Regions from separate parts of the Dyadobacter sp. CY351 genome, predicted to be linked through region 2. Evidence: riboswitches for the same ligand, from Rfam matches in the RefSeq annotation. Region 2 holds a riboswitch; the other holds the start of a gene.
The links. Region 2 has a riboswitch for cobalamin ahead of L0660_RS21425 (TonB-dependent siderophore receptor). Riboswitches for the same ligand answer to the same signal wherever they lie in the genome.
Positions count from the first base shown of each region.

Region 1 (7,674 bases), on a different contig from region 2:
TCCTTTGTTGTGGTTCACCGTTTTATTGCGCACCCTGTTGATGACATTTTCGCCGTCTTGTTCGATCAGTTCGGGCCGCGTTTGAATGGTTCGGTTGGAGGTATATTTTCCCAGCAGGTTCGTTTTGAGCTTGTCATTGAAGAACTGCGCTTCATAGTTTAAGGCAAGAATGTTGTTGACTACACTGCTTACAGTCACCATTTCCTTCCGCTCCGGATTCAGCAGGTCATTGTCATCCCTGTCGGTGGTTTCCAGCTTGTGATTAAGGGAAATTCTGTGACCCGGAAAAACAGTGTATCCCAGATTAGAGCGCATATTGGTGATCTGCCGGTTTACTTCCACAATGCTCTTGGCACCTTGCTGGCCCATTCCCGGAGTGGGCGGCACGGGAACAACTTCCCCGTTTCGGATGAGCATTCTGGGCTTTCCGTCCCAGTTGTAAACCTGGCCAACTGTATCCTGAACATATGTGCTCCTGTAACTGCGGACCGCATTCACATTCAGCGCCAATCCTTTGGCCAGGAAATTGTTCTTATTATAATTCAGGCTGACCACATGCGCCTGATATTCACCAAACCTGCCCACGTAAGGCCTTGCCATGGTGGTGCCGTGCGGGATTTCGCTGTAAGTGTCTGAAATATTGTAACCTATGAAAAACTGGTCCGCCCATTTCACATTCGTAAATCCGACTTCAAACCTGCCGCCGATTGACTTATAAGTATCATTGAATCTTTTGGCCCTGTAATACCGCTCCAATGTTCGGTCGGGATGCACAAATTTTGAAAACTTGCCCCAGGTGGTGTAGCTGTTGTCGGTGTAGGTGTAAAAGCCTGATGCCCTGGTGGTAAAACCTGTTTGCTTGTTGCGGTAAATTCCGGAAAGATCGGCCTGAAATGTGTTGAAAGATCCGTAGGCAACCGCAGCTGTAATGTTGTTTTGGGAAGCGTCTTTTTTCAAAACAACATTGATGGCCCCGCCTACATAATCGCCTGTCAAATGCGAGGGCAACACACCCTTGTAAACCTCAATGCGTTCGATCATTGCGGGTGGAATGTTGTTCAGATTGAAAGAAGACCCATAAGTTGAAATCTCAATGCCATCCAGGAAAATCCCAACCGCACTGCCTGACATGCCATTCAGGTTATACTCCACCCGTGATCCGATCCCACCGTTTTGACGGACGCGGACGCCTACGGCCCGGTCCAGCAGTTCATTGGTGGTTAAGTTGCGGAGCGAAGCTTCTTTTGTTTCAATGATTGCGACTGCAAATCCCTGCGTTTCAAGCTGTTTCTTTTCCGTTTTCTGAACAATCTGCACTTCGTTGAGATCCTGGGCGGTTTTAGCTACAACCGCGTTAAACTCGTGCGTGGGTTTGTGAACGTGTATCCTGGAAGTTTTAGATTTGATTTCAACAGACGTAATCATAATTTCCTGATGGCCGTAGGGCACATCTTTCAATGTGTAGGTGCCATCGGTTTCAGAGAAAGTGGCGATGCTGGTCCCATTAACCCTTATGGTTACAAAGCTGACCACCGAACCCTTATCGTCGCTGATTTTTCCTTTGATTACTGCCGTTTTCAGGGCAGATGTCTGTGCAAAAGTATGAAGATGAAAAAGGGTAACAATTGCTGTAATGAGTAGAGAAGGCTTCAATAACATTCGATGATTTTTCTTAATTAAATGCCCTTACAGTTGCCACTGCCGGGTTTTCAAGAATAGGTGTGAGGCAAGTCTTATTTAGACTAAGTCTAGTGAGTGCAAATATAGGCCCCGATATTTTGAATAGCAAGACAAAAAAGACAAATGTTACCTGGGGTAACAACAATTACGTGTCACTACAAAATGCCGTCAATCCCACAGGCCGCTTCTCAACTTCCATCATCCGTAGAATTTTATCTGTTAAGACCGAGATTTTAATGTTGAAAAAGATAGAAAAGCAGTGTTATTGACTATTGAATAGTGATAATATCTAAAAATATGGCAATGTGTAGAGATTAAATGCTTCTTACATAGCTTTGCGTAGATATTTAATCCTTTGCCGGATACAAAATATCGCAATCGTTCTTTACCATAACAACTGGAAACAGGTTTTCGACGAAGGTCGGATTAATAGGGAATCGTGTGGAATTCACGAGCTGTCGCGCAACTGTGAGTAGCCGCCGTAGAGGGCAGGTTACAAGTCAGGTTACTGACTGTTACCAATGTTAAGCAAAGCGCTTGTAACAATTTTTATTTAAACAAACGACAAAATGCTAACACAAAACCTTGGCTACCCGCGGATTGGTGGACAAAGACAACTCAAAAAAGCCTGTGAACAATTCTGGGCAGGTAAGATCGATCTGACTGAGCTTTACAATGTGGCTCAAAAGATCAAAGAAGAGAACTGGCAGACTCAGCTGGAAGCGGGCATCGACCTGATCCCTTGCAATGATTTCAGTTTCTATGACCAGACATTGGATACAAGCCTTTTACTGGGCGTCGTTCCGCAGCGTTATGAAGCTGTGCGCTCGCAGGCAACGGACAATGGAGAGCTGGATTTGTATTTTGCGATGGCGCGCGGATACCAAAAGAATGGTCTGGATATTACAGCCATGGAAATGACCAAATGGCTGGACACGAACTACCATTACATTGTGCCCGAATTCAAAGCCGATCAGCAATTCCGCATCAACAACGAAAATATTTTCAACGAATATAACCAAGCCAAAGCGCTGCTGGGAGCAAAAGCCAAGCCGGTCATCATCGGGCCGGTAAGCTATCTTTTGTTGGGTAAAGAAAAAGAGGCAGGATTCGAGCGCATTGAGCTTATCAGCAGCCTGGTTCCGGTTTACATTGAGATCATTAACCGTCTGGGCCAATCGGGTGCAACATGGTTTCAGCTCGACGAGCCTTGCCTGGCACTTGATCTTACCAAAAAGGAAAAGGAAGCATTTGAATTTGCCTACAAAACCATCGCCCAGCAGGTTAGCGGCGTAAAAATCTTGGTGGCTACCTATTTTGAAGCATTACTGGATAATACGGGCCTGGCCGTTGGCCTGCCGGTTGATGCATTGCATGTGGATCTGGTAAGGGCTCCCGAGCAGTTGGACGAAGTGCTTTCGCTTATTCCGGACCGCTTGATTTTATCCGTGGGCGTAGTGGACGGGCGTAACGTCTGGAAAAATGACTATGAAAAATCTTTGCAGCTGATCAATCTGGCCGTCGGTAAGTTGGGAGCAGATCGTGTTATCATTACACCGTCCTGCTCACTGCTGCACAGCCCGATCGATCTGGAACTGGAAACGGCCATTGATCCGGAAATCAAAAACTGGATGGCTTTCGCCAGGCAAAAACTGGTTGAGATTAATGCGCTAAGCCAGATTGCTGATGGGAATACTGAACTGTTAGCAGAAAATAAGGCAGCGATCGCAAGCAGAAGATCGTCACAAAAAGTGCATAAGCAGGCCGTGAAGGACCGGGTGGCCGCTATCACGGATGCAGATGCAACGCGCAGCACAGCTTTTCCGGTACGCCAGCAAATCCAGCGCGAGCGCTTCAACTTGCCTGCATTCCCGACAACGACCATTGGCTCGTTCCCGCAAACAGACGATATCCGCCAGCTGCGCGCCAGGTTCAAAAAAGGCGATCTGACGCTCGAAGCATATGAAAATGCAATTGAACAAGCTACGATAGAAGCAATCCGCTGGCAGGAAGAAATCGGGTTAGATGTGCTGGTGCACGGTGAATTTGAGCGCAACGACATGGTCGAATACTTCGGCGAGCAGCTTGATGGGTTTTTATTTACAAAAAATGGTTGGGTTCAAAGCTATGGAAGCCGGTGTGTAAAGCCGCCGGTTATCTATGGCGACATCAGCCGTCCTGCTGATATGACGGTGCGGTGGAGCACATTTGCCGCTGCCCAAACCGACAAACCCATGAAAGGCATGTTGACCGGCCCGGTTACCATTTTGCAATGGTCGTTTGTACGCGATGACCAGCCGCGTGAGCAGACCAGCAACCAAATTGCGCTGGCCATTCACGATGAAGTGCTGGCATTGGAAAAAGCCGGAATCGGCATTATCCAGATCGACGAGGCCGCTATCCGCGAGGGTTTGCCGCTCCGCAAAGCCAAGCGCCCGCATTACCTGGCATGGGCTGTACGAGGATTCCGCATCACCGCCAGCGGCGTTCAGGACCGGACGCAGATCCATACGCACATGTGTTACAGTGAATTTAATGATATCATTGAACACATTGCCGCGATGGATGCCGATGTGATCACCATTGAAACATCCCGCTCGCAGATGGAGTTGTTGCAGGCATTCGCGCATTTCGAATATCCAAACGAAATCGGGCCGGGCGTTTACGACATTCATTCTCCGCGCGTGCCAACCACAGAAGAAATGAGCTCGCTGCTGGCCAAAGCAGCAGATCTGTTGCCGGCACAAAATCTTTGGGTTAACCCGGATTGCGGCTTGAAAACGCGTAAATGGCCTGAAACAAAAGCTGCTCTGGAAAATATGGTAGCTGCTGCCAGACAGGCGCGGGAGCAAATTGCAATAGAAGTGTAAATCAAAATCAGGAAGGGCGGGCATTCCATTACGGGCATTCCATCATATATTTGAACAAAAAAATTAAAAAGCAGCAAGGAGCCGTATTCAAACTACCATTTATGTTTTTAGAAAAGATCAAATCCAGACAGTCAGGTGTAATGCTTTACGGCATCACTCCTCCAAAGGCAGGCACAACCCCTGAGCGGGTTGCAGAAATCGCAGATAAAACAATTGCCCGCCTTTCGTCCCTGGATATCGATGCACTCGTCGTATATGACGTACAAGATGAATCTGCCAGGACGAATCAGGAAAGGCCGTTCCCATTTATCAACGCAATGGATCCCCTTGATTTTGCCTCTGAACATCTGGGTAGTTTGAATGTCCCTAAAATCATTTACCGGCCCGCAGGTAAATTTACCCCCGCCGAACTTACCGATTGGCTGGAAAAATTGCATCAACAGACGTTTTATCCCGTTTTTGTAGGCGTTCCTGCGCCGGATTTTCAGGTGAAGACCAGTCTTTCGGAAGCCTACAAAATTTGGGAAAAGCACAAGGTTACATCCGTTATCGGAGCAGTGACCATTCCGGAAAGACATCATGTATTAAAGGATGAGGATGTAAGGATACTCGACAAGATGAGCAGCGGCGTTTCTTATTTCATATCCCAATGTGTCTTCGATCTGGATTATGCAAAGCAGCTTATCGCGGACCTTTCGGCCAGCTGCAAAAGCAAGCAGACAGACCCGCCAACGATCATATTTACAATCACAGCCTGCGGATCTGCCAAAACGCTCGATTTTATGGAGTGGCTGGGCATTCACTTGCCTGCCCAGGTAAAGGAAGATCTCCGTCAGGCAGACGATATGCTTGAAAGATCCGTGGAAATATGCCTTGAAATCGCCTCAGAGCTTACCGCGTTTTGCATAGAACATGCAATCCCCTTTGGCTTCAATATAGAAAGTGTCGCCATCCGTAAAGCGGAGATCGAAGCTTCTATTGATATGGCATCTGCAATAAATCAACTACTTAGGGATGCAGGATTAAGGAATTGAAAACGGTAAACAATTTTGCCGTTTTCATTCACCTGCTAAGAAGTTTTCGGTAGAGTAACCGTGCCCCACCATAAGCTGCATACGTCTCTTATGCTGGAAAATGATTGGAAAGCTTTTCCCGTTTTACAAGATAGGCATTGGCAAGCCCCGCGTAACTTTCGCTTATGTCTCTGGGATGATCCGAATGGCTCAGGATAATGACAGGCACGGGGGGAAGGTTGCGGCTGGCAATGAAATTCCTGATTTGGGCCAAAAGGCTCAGGCCCTGGTCGCGGTTAGGGAGGTATAAATCCAGCAGTATCATCTCAACGGGCGGATTCAAAGCCGCATATCCATTTTCCAGAAAATCGATGGTGCTGTCCTGGCTGCTTCGGTGAATCACTTTAATATCGGGCATGCCCGTCTTCAAGGCAGCCCGCATCATCTGCCAGTGATCCTGGTTATCCTCAATGACCAAAATGGTTTTGTTACTGAAATTTTTAGCCACCACCTGTCCTTCAAATTCGGGATAGCTGTCCAGAAAACAAATGCTGACGGACTGGGCTATTTCAATATATCCCTGAAAAACAACCGGTTTTACAATGTATGCATTCACTCCCTGATCGTAGCAAAGCCTGATCAGCTCCGCATTGGAGCTGGTGGAAACGATGATCACCGGGATATGCTTGCATAGTGGGTCGCTCTTTATCCTTTTCAAAGCTTCCAGCCCCGTGAGCCGCGGCATATTCATATCCATTAATATCAATGCGGGCTGTTCGGGCAAGTTGTTGGCAAGTGCATCCAGCAGCAACTGGCCGTCAACGAACTCTTGTACTTCTATGTCTTGGATTACGTTTTCCAGCGCTTCCCGCAGAAGCATCCGGTCATCGGAGTCATCATCGACAATATATACGGTTTTCTTAGCCAGCATCATCTTAATACGTTATCGATATCCTGCAATCCCCATGGCAGAAGATATCGTCAGGGCCCTCGTTTTGCCTTTTAGAGGTGTAATTTGGGCCAAATTACGCACTAAAATGGCAACAAAAAACCAAAACCCGGTCTGACAGGGCTTTCCCAATACAGACCGGGCTCATTAAATGCCACTTGCGAAAACAAAGAAACGATCCGCCTGCGGCCGGTTATATTCAAATCACCTGCTTTTGCCGAAGAACTTTTGCTTGGGACTATCTTTTTTGATGAAGCCTTTTACCGCCTCGGCCAGCTCGATCGGATAGTCAGATTCTATGATCGAGGCGCCATCTTTTGCAATGGAAATGTAGGCGGCTTTGCGCTCCTCGGCAGTTTTAAGTTTGTCGTAGGAAGAGGCTGCTGAAATCATCGCCATTGCGCCGGCTTTGTTGAGCAAACTGTAAAGCTCCTGGTTATCGGGCTTGACGGTCGGGCCAATGTAGGCGATCAGTTGGGTGAAGGGGATGCCAGCTTTCTGATAACTTTCAAATTCTGCTTTGGTTTTGATAAATGCAGAAAATGTACTGTTAGGGTTGTTTTTCAGATAAAACGCAGCCTCTTCGGGCTTATGGACGGTCATCATGACGAATGCATCAGCTTTGTGTTTGCGGATCAGTGCAGCAGTCATTTCCAGGGGCACATCCTTGTGGTCCAGGTTCAGGATTGTTTTTCCGCGGCCCCATTCGATCACTTCACTTAATGTCGGGATCGGAAAATCGGTCACATTACCTTCGGCATCTTTCAGCCTGAATTGTTTGAGCTCGGCGTAAGTGTAATCTGAGAGTTTGCCCTTTCCCGTCGTAGTCCGGTCCAGGGTGGCGTCGTGCATGAGCACCATGACGCTGTCTTTGGTAAGCCGCGGATCGATCTCGAAAAATGCAGGCGTATGTTTTAATGTATTTTCAAAAGTCGCAATCGAATTTTCGGGAAAACCTTTCACCATTCCGCCGCGATGGCCTGCAACTAGCAGCACATCATTTCCGGTGTATTTAAAAAACGCGTGCAGGTCTTTGGCACTTTTCAATTTAAGCACGTTCATTTGGTCCTGACCATTCACCGCACTTATTGCTCCAAGAAGAAGCAAGCCGGTTACAGCGGAAAATAAAGAAGACTTTTTCATAAAAATGGGTTTAGTAGAC
Region 1 is NZ_JAKFFU010000006.1:120,421-128,094, forward strand. It holds gene L0660_RS13005 (TonB-dependent receptor plug domain-containing protein) at 1-1,659, opposite strand, end outside; cobalamin riboswitch at 2,069-2,211, shown strand; gene metE (5-methyltetrahydropteroyltriglutamate--homocysteine S-methyltransferase) at 2,250-4,550, shown strand; gene L0660_RS13015 (methylenetetrahydrofolate reductase) at 4,652-5,584, shown strand; gene L0660_RS13020 (response regulator) at 5,673-6,497, opposite strand; gene L0660_RS13025 (glycerophosphodiester phosphodiesterase family protein) at 6,717-7,655, opposite strand.
Region 1: another riboswitch for cobalamin. It lies ahead of metE (5-methyltetrahydropteroyltriglutamate--homocysteine S-methyltransferase); the one in region 2 lies ahead of L0660_RS21425 (TonB-dependent siderophore receptor).

Region 2 (7,674 bases):
GTTTTTGCCACATAACCTCTTGTAAGACATTACTTTGCGGAATGCGGCGGGTCATAAATTAAAATTAAACTTAATGCAAAGCTTCTGCCAGGCATTGCATTGTTTCTTACATTTAGATAAAACGTGTTTGCCAGATTATTGATCTGTCCCTGCAACCGCATTTTTATTTTATCCCAGACAAAAGTATGTTCTGCCAGCAAATTTGTGAGCGTATATCCTTCTAAAAATTGCGTATTATCAAATGTGCTAAAACGCTTGCTGATCGTCTGCGCCTGACCTGTGAGCCTCGTATTTTTATATTGGATAAATGCATTCAAATTTCCTGAATGCATCGGCACAAATACAAGCTGCTTGCCGATAATATCCGAGGAATAGGCATCATAAGCTTTTTCCTGAGCACTTTTATTTAGCGCATACCCTAGGTTGATGCCTGATTTCCAGTCATTTATCTGATGCCGCCACCCAGCCTGCGCTTCAATTCCACGCGCGAGCACTTGCTGCAAGTTTTCTACACGGTAACTTTGCGTAGGATTCCAATAAGTCCAGTCCTTAATGCGGTTGTGATATGCCGTCAGGGAAGCCGAAAATGTTTGGTTAGCATCGATAACAAAGTTTTGTTCGAGGCCAACTTCTTTGTTCCACCCGTTTTCCGGCCTGATATCCGGGTTTCCGAGTTCTTTCCAGAAGCGTTCATTCAATGTAGGCACGCGATAACTTCTTCCTATTGAGCCTCTTAATTTCAGATTATGGGCTTCTTTTTGGACTAAAAAATAGTCTGCTCCTAATGAAGGCGTGAATGGCGGATCAAATTTAGTTACAAATGCCTGCCTTAAATTCCCGGAAATGACCAGTCGGGCGGTGGCCTGCCAGCGCGTTAACAGAAAAATGTCACCTCTGTTTTCTGTCACCAATGCTTTATCATAGCCAGCGACCTGGGCGCGGTAATGTGCCCATTCGCCTCCTGCTTTAATTTGAATTGCATTGAATTGAAAATCGCGTTCGACACGGTTTGAAAACTTGTCTGTTACCGCATGGTCCAGCTGACTATAATCACCTTTGGCATAATCAATAATGTCTCTCACCCACGAAGTGCGGATTGTGAAGTCTTTAAATTGATAACGTAACATGGTCCTGTAAGCCTCCGTTAAGGTCAGTTCGCGGCCAGCTTTGTCTTCCGGTGTTAACGTGAGCCGGTTACGGGTTAGCCACACATGCGCCGAAATCTGATGATCATTTTTTGAGTTGAAAAACAAATCCTGCACCAGACCACGCTGGAAAGAAGTGGATGGCAAAACAGTGTATTGATTTCGCTCGGTGTATGGAAAATCGTTGTTCATACGGCCGTCATACACATTTGTCTTGCCTGAAAAGCTCCACTGATCACTGATCACCGCCGCATAGCGGGCTGTAACCTGGGTCTGGTGGTTGTTGAAACTTTCCTGCTGCCGGCCGATTGAAAGCTGCAAAGGCTGGGTCGATGGAGCGCTTCCCAGCAAAATACTTCCACCCACGGCATCACTGCCGACAATGCTGGCAGCAGAGCCATATTGGACAGAAAGCTGATCAAAACCGGTAACTGGGATGGTTGAATAATCTGTCTGGCCAAGGATAGGAGAATTAATGTTCAAACCATTCCATAACACAGCGGTATGGTTAGCCGACGTTCCGCGGAAAGAGGCCGTATTAAGCTGACCGGGGCCGTAATTTTTAAATGCAATCGGCGTGTAAAGTGAAAGCAGCTCGCTGATATTCTGGAAGCGGAAAAGATTCAGAGACGCCGAATCGAACTTTTGGATTTTGAGCCCGCTCATGAATTTTTCAGGAACAAAACCCTTTACGATAACAGGTTCCAAACGAATGCTATCCGACTGTGCAACGAGCATTTCCGGACGGAAAAGCCATGTGGCAATGGTCAAAGCCAAAAAAAACTTCCGGTCAATAATCACCTGGTGTCAAATATGTAGCGTTATCAGCTTTGTTTTTCCTCCGAAAACAAAATTTGATAGATCAACTTCTGGCAGGTCTCCTGGCTCGTCTTTTTGGTCCGTGGCCTTCCCGTTCGAGGAACAGTGGCATAGGGGATTGGATCAATATAAACAGACTCACAGTTGCGGGGACAGCTTCCGGTTCAACGGAATTCCCTATTAAGCCTTCATGCCGCATTGAAGCAGCTTTCGGCGCCAAAGGTGCAAAGGTAGTGAATTGGCGGGATTTCCGACGCGGTAACATATCCTTTATCTTCTGTATGATATGCTTTATCTTTGACCAAAATCCTGATCATTGTTGGCTGCTCCTGCTCAAAATCCGACTGCAACTTCTTCGCAAAAAGGCATTTATCTGATGCTCGGTGCTGCATTTTTCTTTTCCCTCACCTCCGCAATTTCCAAGTGGCTCGGCCGTGATTTCCACATTGTACAGCTTGTATTTTTCCGGAACATTGTTGGGGTTGTGTTTGTAGTCACCAGCATTTGGCGACGTCCTGTAAGGCAGCAGGGAGGCAAGCTGGGGCTGCTTATTTTCCGCGGCGTTGTGGGCACATTGTCGTTGTATATGCTTTTTTATGCGATACAAACGTTGGGGCTTGGCCGCGCCTCCACATACCAATACACTTATCCCATTTTCCTCGCATTGCTATCCTGGCTGCTGATCGGCGAAACGCTCAATTCCCGTGAGTGGGCAGCTATTTTTGTTGGCTTTACCGGCATCCTGTTCGTTTTCCGGCCCGACCTTTCCATTTCGCTGCGGGACAATGCCTTAGGGCTTGGCAATGCATTGTTAACAGCAATTTCTTATTTGTCAATCAGGCAGTTAGGTGTTGTTTATGACTCACGCGCGATCATTCTTTCTTTTATGTTGAGCGGCATTGTGATGCCCATTATTTCCATGCTCGTCGGGACTTACTATCCTATGGAAAATCTGGATTTCCTGATTGGCACATTCACCTGGCCAACTCACATTGCGCAATGGCTTGGCTTTCTGGCGCTCGGACTGACGGCGCTCATGGGTCAGAGAATGCTGACGCAATCCTTCACATTTGACAAAGCCGGGCGCGTTGCTGCCATTGGATATTCCAATATTCTGTTCTCAGTTCTGATCGGTTTTTTCATGGGAGAGGCCATTCCTTCATTCTCTATGTTCGCAGGCATGTTGCTGATCGTGGCGGGAGGGATTATGGTTTCGCTGGCAAAAAGAAAGCCCGCTATGGCAGCCGACCGAAATAATAAAGTCAGCCGTTAAGCACAATTATTCCACAGTGAAATTTGTTCAGTTATTGAAATCAAATGAAGTTATGAAAAGATCAGCTGCATCATTTTTTCTGTTTTTGGCCATTCTAACAGTGGCCTCGGGTTTCAGATCCGACAAGAACAGGCCTGCGGAAGGCATTCAATGGTTAACAATTGAAGAAGCCTACGCTAAAATTCAGCAAGAGCCCCGCAAGGTTTTGATCGATGTATATACTGATTGGTGCGGATGGTGCAAAGTGATGGACCGCGAAACATTCAAAAATAAAGCAGTTGTCGAATACGTCAACCGCAAATACTACGCCGTCAAGCTCGATGCAGAACAGAAAAAAGCCATCACATTAGGAGACAAAAAATTCGAATTTCTCTCCGAAGGCGGGCGCGGTGTACATCAACTCGCATTAGCTCTTACCAACAACCAACCCAGTTACCCAACCACCGTTTTCCTGGACGATGAATTCAACATGATCCAGCCCTTACCCGGCTACATGAAACCCAAAGAATTCCACCAGGTAATCACATTCATAGGAGAAGATTACCACAAAAAAGAAGCCTTCGATACTTATAAATCAAAGACTTATAATGAGTTGTTCGCGGGTAAGTAGGTTTCTATTTCCGCAGGACCAAAATCGCGGAGCGATGCCATATTGGTAGAAATTCTAAACCGTCTCTCCCTCCTGCATGCGCTCTGCGTTCTCTGCGATGCGTAGTCTTTCGATAAATTCTCCGATGTCACCTTCCATAACTGCCGGAAGATTGTAAACTGTGTAGCCAATGCGGTGATCGGTAATGCGGCTTTGCGGGTAGTTGTAGGTGCGGATCTTATCGGAGCGGTCGCCGCTTCCTACCATTGATTTTCTTTGCGAGCTGATGGCGTCGTTATGCTCTTTTAATTTGATCTCGTACAGCCTCGAACGCAAAACACTCAATGCGCGGTCCTTGTTTTTCAACTGTGAACGCTCATCCTGGCAGCTTACCACCAATCCGGATGGAATGTGTGTCAGACGAACCGCGGAATAAGTGGTGTTAACCGACTGTCCACCAGCACCTGACGATTGAAATGTATCTACGCGGACATCATTCATATTTATCTGAACATCCACTTCCTCTGCTTCTGGCAGCACAGCCACGGAGGCCGCTGATGTATGGATGCGACCCTGCGATTCAGTTTGCGGAACGCGCTGAACGCGGTGTACGCCCGATTCAAACTTCATTTTCCCGTAAACGTCCTCTCCTTCAACTTTACAGATAATCTCTTTATATCCGCCGTTGGTGCCTTCGGTAAAATCCATGATAGAAGAACGCCAGCCCATTTTTTCAAAAAATCGCTGATACATTCTGAACATATCGCCCGCAAATATCGCAGCTTCATCACCACCGGTTCCGCCGCGGACTTCGAGTATAATGTTGCGGCTATCATTAGGATCTTTTGGAATAAGCAGCTCTTTGATCGCCTGTTCGAGCTGCTCCAATTTTGGGGTCAGGTCGTCCAGTTCTTCTTTTGCCATTTCCCGAAGCTCTTCATCCTTTTCGGTCGAGATGAGTTCTTTGGTTCCGGCTATGTCTTTTTGCAATTTCAAATAAAGGGCATACTGCTCCACGATCTTTCCCAGATCCTTATATTCTTTGCTTATTTTGGAATAACGGGCAGAGTCCGAAACGATTTCCGGTTGTATAATTTGTTGCGAAACTTCTTCGAAACGTTCTTTTATGGCTTCTAATTTATCGATCATCTTTATTGAATATCTTTGGCACCACGCATTCGGGGCACAAAGATACGCATTTTAGATAAATGAAGGTTTTCTGAGATATCCGCGGGCTCGTGAATTAGATGCTTTGGAATACTGTTACCCATTTATAATGTGCATGGAAATGAAAAAAATACTGGTTGTTGCGGCGCTGATCATGTTTATGACGAGCTGCGATACGGGAAACCGCGTTGAGAATACGAAGGAGCTGTCTAACGAAATAAATGCGTCAAAAATAAAACGTGTGACCAACACGCAGCTTGTTTATTCGGCTGATGCCTGGGGTAAAAAAATCGCTAAGATCGCTGAAAAGGCGCTAGCCAACGAATTGGAAAAGCATCCGGAAAAAGCCGGAGAAATCTGCCAGAAATTAGCCGAAATTCCGGTGGTTGCCGCATTGCAGAAAGAATATGGTGTTAAGGTTGAGCTTCTGGATATGACTGACCTTAAAAATCCCGACCTCGCGCTGAAAGAGCGGGAATTGCTGGACGCATATCTTTACAGCGCCAAAAGCAAATCCGTCGCCAGCGATAATCTCCAGCAACTCAGCGACACATTACTGGTCTACAATGTGCCCGTCCCCGTAGAAAGCATCATCTGCAAATCATGCCTCCCAAAAGACGAAACACCATTCGCAGTATGGCGACTGTTGTTCAACAAAAAAGACATCATCAGAAAGCTGGATGCGAAACAGTTGAAGGATTGATTCTGTGTCCGGAATGCTTTTTTTAAGAATTAAAGTAAAAATTGCTGTTCCTTTTCCCAATGCAAGCTCCTATTAATAAGACGATTCCGAAAGTTATTGAGAATGAGGTTTTAAAGGCTTTGTCTTTTTATCCTGAGTTACGGGAGACGCGGATTGATTTTGTTTTCAAGCGCAACATTAAGCGATCCGTCATGCAGGCGCAACCCAAAATTGGGACGATGTTTGGGACAAAACGGGGCTATAACATTAACATTAGTGCCCTTTTCCGGTTAACTACTTCCGCGATCCCGATTCACCAGATCCCGCCGGACATTATGGTTGGCTGGATAGGCCACGAACTGGGTCATGTGATGGATTATGAAAACAGGGATGTTATAGGAATGATGCGGTTTGGGATCGGTTATTTATTTTCAACCAAATATATCCAGCAAGCCGAAAGAGTCGCCGACACCTATGCAGTGAATCATGGGCTAGGAAGCTATATCGTTAAGACAAAGCATTTTATACTCAATCACGCGAGTTTGTCGGAGAAATATAAAAGCAAAATCGCCCGGCTATATCTTTCACCGGACGACATTATGGAGCAAGTCAAAAAGCTGGAAGCCGCTCAGCTCGATGCACGAAAAAAGGAAGATCAAGAGTAATTCCTGACAAAGGACTCAAATTCAAGAAAATCTTCTTCCTTCATCACGCGTGGGATTTTTACCTGCCCACCGAGTTTTTTAGTCTCTTCGCTCCATTTATAGAAAATCTCTTCCGGGATCAGTTCCGTTTCGATCCCCTTCAAAGCACGTCCACGCGCTACATTATAGTTCTTATTATTTTCCCGAAGCGTTTTATCCAGTGATTCAGCAACTTTAATTGGATCCGGCGATTTATCGCAACTTAAAATCCATTTGTGAATATAATCCTCGCCTCTGTGTACAGCTGCAACGATAAATTCTTTGATCACCACATCATATTCTTGTTCGAGAACCCGCAATGCATCATTCATCTGATTCACTGAAAGTTGCGAACCTACTACATTCAGAAAATGCTTGGTGCGACCGGTGATTTTTATTTCGGCTTTTGCCTTGTCTGTAATTTGCACCGTATCACCGATCATATAGCGCCATGCGCCTGATACTGTGGACAATAACAATACATATTCGACATTTTCCCCCGCCTTTTCCAGAGACAAAACAGGCGCACCGGGTTTCACCAAACCGTTTTCATCCACATGGTCGCCATTGAAGGGCACAAATTCATAAAAGATGCCGTTATCAGGAAAAAGCGCCATGGAGTTTGTATCAGGGCGTTTTTGAATAGCGATAAACCCTTCGGAAGCCAGATAGGTGTCAATGTAAACAAGCGGATGAGCGAATAATTGTTCAAGGCTCTTCCGATAAGGCTCAAATGCGACTCCACCGGTTGTATAAACCATCAGATTCGGCCATATTTCATGAATGTTGTTCAACTTATTATGGCTGATAATCTCTTTCAGCATTAACTCAACCCACGCCGGAATTCCTGAAATGCATCCTATATCCCATTTTGGGGCTTCTTCTGCAATTCTTTTCACGCGCTCGTCCCAGTCGGCAATATCTGCAATTTCTCTCCCCGGCTTGTAAAATCCGCCAAACCAGGTCGGCAGGTTACTGGCACTGATCCCGCTGATCTCACCTTCCTGGTGGTCGTCTTTCTGGATTAAGGAAGTGCTGCTGCCCAGCATTAAAATTTGTTTGGTAAAAAAATCACCGGGCAAATTGAATGCATGAATGTTCGTAATTTCTGAAATGCCTGCTTTCCTGATCGCGGTTAACATATCATCAGTAACAGGAATGTATTTGCTGGCACTTGTGGTCCCGCTGCTTAGCGCAAAATACTGCTGTCCGCCGGGCCAGGTCACATTCTGGTGGCCTTCAAGCAAATAGTGCCACCATTCACCGAACATTTTGTCATAATCGTGAACGGGCACTTTGTCCTGAAAAGCAGCAAT
Region 2 is NZ_JAKFFU010000012.1:187,287-194,960, forward strand. It holds gene L0660_RS21425 (TonB-dependent siderophore receptor) at 30-1,922, opposite strand; cobalamin riboswitch at 1,999-2,200, opposite strand; gene L0660_RS21430 (DMT family transporter) at 2,284-3,237, shown strand; gene L0660_RS21435 (DUF255 domain-containing protein) at 3,290-3,847, shown strand; gene prfA (peptide chain release factor 1) at 3,902-4,975, opposite strand; gene L0660_RS21445 (hypothetical protein) at 5,115-5,696, shown strand; gene L0660_RS21450 (hypothetical protein) at 5,756-6,340, shown strand; gene L0660_RS21455 (GH3 auxin-responsive promoter family protein) at 6,331-7,674, opposite strand, start outside.